DNA from 2 places in the Pseudokineococcus sp. 1T1Z-3 genome. Region 1 is predicted to be linked to the other one. Evidence: riboswitches for the same ligand, from Rfam matches in the RefSeq annotation. Region 1 holds a riboswitch; the other holds the start of a gene.
What was found. Region 1 has a riboswitch for thiamine pyrophosphate ahead of thiD (bifunctional hydroxymethylpyrimidine kinase/phosphomethylpyrimidine kinase). Riboswitches for the same ligand answer to the same signal wherever they lie in the genome.
Positions count from the first base shown of each region.

Region 2: another riboswitch for thiamine pyrophosphate. It lies ahead of WDV86_RS04120 (ECF transporter S component); the one in region 1 lies ahead of thiD (bifunctional hydroxymethylpyrimidine kinase/phosphomethylpyrimidine kinase).

Region 1 covers NZ_JBBHZF010000026.1:118,358-120,725, forward strand. The annotation lists partial or broken gene WDV86_RS12615 (Rne/Rng family ribonuclease) at 1-1,122, shown strand, start outside; TPP riboswitch at 1,210-1,314, shown strand; gene thiD (bifunctional hydroxymethylpyrimidine kinase/phosphomethylpyrimidine kinase) at 1,352-2,227, shown strand; gene WDV86_RS12625 (TenA family transcriptional regulator) at 2,224-2,368, shown strand, end outside.
Region 2 covers NZ_JBBHZF010000012.1:153,957-156,324, forward strand. The annotation lists gene WDV86_RS04110 (DUF1059 domain-containing protein) at 1-148, shown strand, start outside; gene WDV86_RS04115 (EAL domain-containing protein) at 145-1,251, shown strand; TPP riboswitch at 1,288-1,375, shown strand; gene WDV86_RS04120 (ECF transporter S component) at 1,473-2,087, shown strand; gene WDV86_RS04125 (ABC transporter ATP-binding protein) at 2,180-2,368, shown strand, end outside.

The sequences.
Region 1 (2,368 bases):
CTCGTCATCGACCGCACCGAGGCGATGACGGTCGTCGACGTCAACACCGGCAAGTTCACCGGCTCGGGGGGCAACCTCGAGGAGACGGTGACGAAGAACAACCTCGAGGCCGCCGAAGAGGTCGTGCGCCAGCTCCGGCTGCGCGACATCGGCGGGATCATCGTCGTCGACTTCATCGACATGGTGCTGGAGAGCAACCGCGACCTCGTGCTGCGCCGGCTCGTGGAGTGCCTCGGGCGCGACCGCACCAAGCACCAGGTCGCCGAGGTCACCTCGCTCGGTCTCGTGCAGATGACCCGCAAGCGCGTGGGCCAGGGGCTCATCGACGTCTTCAGCGAGCCGTGCGAGGCCTGCCACGGCCGCGGCGTCCTGCTGCACGACGAGCCCCTGCTCGGGCGCGAGGGCGGGGGCTCCGACGGCAGGGGCTCCGACGGCAGAGGCTCCGACAGCAGGGGCTCCGACAGCAGGGGCCGGGCGTCCGAGGACAGCTCGGGCGAGGGCGGCAGGGGCAGCACGGGGGACGACGGCGCCGGTGAGACGGGCGGCCGCTCCAAGCGCTCGCGCCGCGGCCGCGGCGGCTCCTCGACGCCGTCGGCCGAGACGACGGCCGCCGACGAGGGCGAGCCCGAGCGGCGGGCGGCCTCGGCGCGCGAGGTGGCCGAGGCCATCGCCCGCGTCGCCCGTGCCTCCCGGCACGAGCACGAGGCCGCCGTGCGGGCGGTGACCGACGAGCACGGTCCCGCCGCCGGCGAGGAGGCGGCCGCGGCCGTCGAGGTCGCCGTCGGCAGCTCGCGCGACGCCCTCCCCGCCGGGGACGGCGCCGACCTCGCCGCCGTCGCGGCCGGTGACCCCGAGGACGGCGGCGAGGACGACGGGACGTCCCCGCGGGTCGGCGAGCAGGAGCCCGGCCTGGAGCCCTCGGTGCCCGTCGACGTCGAGGAGGCGGGCGTCGTCCCGGACGCCGAGACCCGGCCCGCCGAGGACCAGTCCGCCGAGCCGGCGCAGGCCCAGCCCGCCGAGGCCGAGCCCGTCGAGGCCGAGCCCGTCGAGGTGCAGGTCCAGCCCGAGGAGGCCGGCGAGCAGCCGGCCGCGGAGACGGCCCAGGACCCCACGGTCGACTGAGACCCGTCCAGAGACGGCCGACGACCCCTGGACGAGCGCCCCGCCGAGACCCTGTCCGGCGGGGCGCTCGTGCGTCTGGCTAGGGTCGGACCCGACACGGGGTGCTCGCCGCCACGACGGCGCCGGGCTGAGATCACACCCGTCGAACCTGCTCTCGTCCGCACGAGCGAAGGGATGTCGACATGAGCGCACGCCTGCTCACCCCGCACGACCGGCCGGGGGTGCGCGCGTGAGCACCGTCGCCCTCACCGTGGCCGGCAGCGACCCGAGCGGTGGTGCCGGCGTCCAGGCCGACCTCGCGACGTTCGGCGCGCTCGGCGCCTACGGCACCGCCGTCCTCACCGCGCTGACGGCGCAGAGCACCGCCGGGGTCGCCGGCATCCACGTGGTGCCGCCGGACTTCGTCGCCCAGCAGCTGGAGACGCTGCTCGACGACGTCGAGGTCCACGCCGCGAAGACGGGCATGCTCGCCACCGCAGAGGTCGTGGGCGCCGTCGCCGACGTGCTGGGACGGCGACCCGTCCAGCACCTCGTCGTCGACCCCGTCATGGTCGCCACGAGCGGGGACCGGCTGCTGCCCGAGGACGCCGTCGAGGCCGTCCGCGACCGCATGCTGCCGCTGGCGGACCTGCTCACCCCCAACCTGCCCGAGGCGGCCGTGCTGCTCGGCACGGACGTCGCCGGCTCGGCCGCGGCGATGGAGGAGCAGGCCCGCGGCCTGCAGGAGCTCGGCGCCGGCGCGGTGCTGCTCAAGGGCGGCCACGCCGCGCCCGGGCCGGACGGCGGTGGGGACGTGCTCGACGTCCTCGTCGACGCAGACGGCTCGGCGCACCACCTGCTCTCCCCGCGGCTGCGCTCGCGCTCGACCCACGGCACGGGCTGCGTGCTCGCCGCCGCGTGCGCCGCGCTGCGACCTCAGCGACCCAGCTGGCTCACGGCGGTCGAGGGCGCGCGTCGTCACCTCGCCCGCGCCATCGCCGAGGGCGAGCGCCTCGGCGTCGGCCGGGCGGCCCGCGCCGGTCGCGGGCACGGCCCGGTGCACCACCACGCCGGGTGGTGGGACGCCGAGACGGGCGCCCCGCTCGTCGGGGCGGGGGCGCCGTGAGCGCCTCGACGTCGACGGCCACCCCGCCGGCTGGCGGGGAGCTGGCCCGCCACCGGACCTCGACCGACGGCCGGCCCTTCGCCGCGCGGGTGGCGGCGCAGACGGCGGGCGTCCGCGCGGCGGTCGACCGGCTGCCCTTCC
Region 2 (2,368 bases), on a different contig from region 1:
CGTGGTGCCCGGGTGCTCGGTCGAGGTCGACGGCGCCACGGAGGCTGAGATCCTGGCCGTGGTCGAGCAGCACGCCCTGCGCGACCACGGCCTGCAGCTCGACGAGGCCGCCTCGGAGCAGGTGCGGGCGCAGGTGCGGGAGCGGTGACAGCCGCCGTCTCGCTGCCGGCGGAGGCCCTCCCGCACGAGGCGCCGACGCCGTGGCGAGGGGTTCCCGCGGCTGCCGCCGTGACCTCCGTGCTCGCCGACCCCGACCTCCTCGGCTGCGCCGTCCAGCCCCTCGTCGACCTGGAGAAGGCCGTCGTGGCCGGCTACGAGGTCCTCGCCCGCCCGCACGAGCGGCTGGCCACCGGCCCGCACGAGCTCTTCGCCGCGGCGACCGACCCGGACGCCCTGGGCGCCCTCCACGTGCTCGCCCTGCGCGGCGCCCGCCGGCTGCGACCCGACCTGCCCCCCGACACGTTCCTGTCCGTCAACGTGGACCCCAGGGCGCTGGCGGACCCGGAGGTCCTCGAGGAGCTGGAGAGCTGGGGGGACCTCGGCGGGGTCGTCGTCGAGGTGCTCGAGGGGGCATGGCCGGAGGACTCCAGGGCGGTCTTCGAGGGGCTCGCCGCCGTGCGGGACGCCGGCGGCACCGTCGCGCTCGACGACGTCGGCGCGGGGTGGTCGGGTCTCTCGCGGATGCTCGAGGTGCGCCCGTCGGTGGTCAAGGTCGACCGGGGGCTGGTGGCCCGCCTCGGCACCGACCCGGCCGCCGAGGCGACCGTGCGGGCGGTCGGCGAGCTCGCCGGCACCCTCGACGCGTGGGTGTGCCTGGAGGGGGTGGAGACCTCCGAGCAGCTGCGAGCGGCCCGCCGCCTCTGCGTCCCGCTGGTGCAGGGCTTCCTGCTCGGCCGCCCGGCCCCGGCGTGGCCGACGCCGGACCTGGGGGTGGTCCGCGAGCTCGCGTCCCCGCTGCGTCGCCGCGGGCTCGGCCCGCTCGTCGTGGACGCCGAGCCGGGCGGGCTGGAGCTCGACGGGCACGACCGGCCCGTCGCGGTGCGCGCCCTCCAGCCGGACAGCACCCCGTGGTGGCACCCGGTGACCACCCTGTCTCCCGACACCGACCCCCGGCGGGCCCTGGCCCGCGCCATGGCCCGCCCCGCCGCGGACCGCTTCGCCCCGCTCGTCGTCACGGCGGCCCACGGGCGCGCCCTCGGCGTCGTGCACGTCGAGGTGCTCGCGACGGCGGTCGCGACGGCGCAGCGCTAGGGCCAGGGCCGGCGGCGCGCTACAGTCCCGCGCGGACGACAGGGGAGCGCCGACCGGCGCTGAGAGTGCGGCGGACGCCGCAGACCCTCGAACCTGAACCGGTTAGCACCGGCGGAGGGAGTCGGGACTCGCCGCCGCCTGCCCACCCTCGACCACGCCTGGCGTGGGCCGGGGTGGTCGGGCGGCGGACCCCTCGTGCACCGCACGGGAGGAGCACCACCATGAGCACCACCGCACGCACCACCACGAGCGGCGCGCCCCGCACCAGCAGCTGGCGCGTGGTCGACATCGTCGTCTGCTCCGTCGTCGGCGTCGCCGCCGGCGTGGCCCTGTGGGCCTGGGGCGCCTCGTCGAGCACGCTCGGCGCGCCGTTGAGTCTCTTCCCGCCGCTGTCGGCGCTGCTCAACGGCGGCTACCTGCTGCCCGCGCTGCTCGGGGCGCTCATCATCCGCAAGCCGGGGGCGGCGCTGTTCGCCGAGGTCCTCGCCGCGCTCGTCTCGATGCTCATCGGGACGCAGTGGGGCGCCCCCGTCCTCCTCTGGGGGCTCGCGCAGGGCGTCGCGGCCGAGCTCGGCCTCGCGGCGCTGCGCTACCGCCGCTGGGGGCTCGGGGCGGCGGTGCTCGCCGGGGCCGTGGCCGGCGTCTCCCCGGGCCTCATGGACACGACCTTCTACTACCCCGGCTGGGAGGCCGGCTGGAAGGTGGTCTACCTCGTCCTGTCCGTCGTCTCCGGGGCCCTGCTCGCCGGGGCGCTGGGCCACGTCGTGGTCCGCGCGCTCGCGCGCACCGGTGCCCTCTCGGGCGTCGCCGCGGGCCGGTCCGGGACGAGGGTCTGAGCGCGCCGCCCGCGGCGGCCGTCCGGGCCCGCGGCTGGGGGTGGCGGCACGGCGGGCGCCGGGCGCACGTCGTCCGCGGCCTCGACCTCGACGTGGCGGCCGGTGAGCGGGTCCTGCTGCTCGGCGCCTCGGGCTCGGGCAAGTCGACGGTCCTGGCGGCGCTCGCGGGGCTGCTGACGGGCGCGGACGCCGACGGCGAGGAGGAGGGGGAGCTGCTCGTCGCGGGCCGGCCGGCGTCCGAACGGGCGGCCCGGGCCGGCCTCGTCCTGCAGGACCCGGAG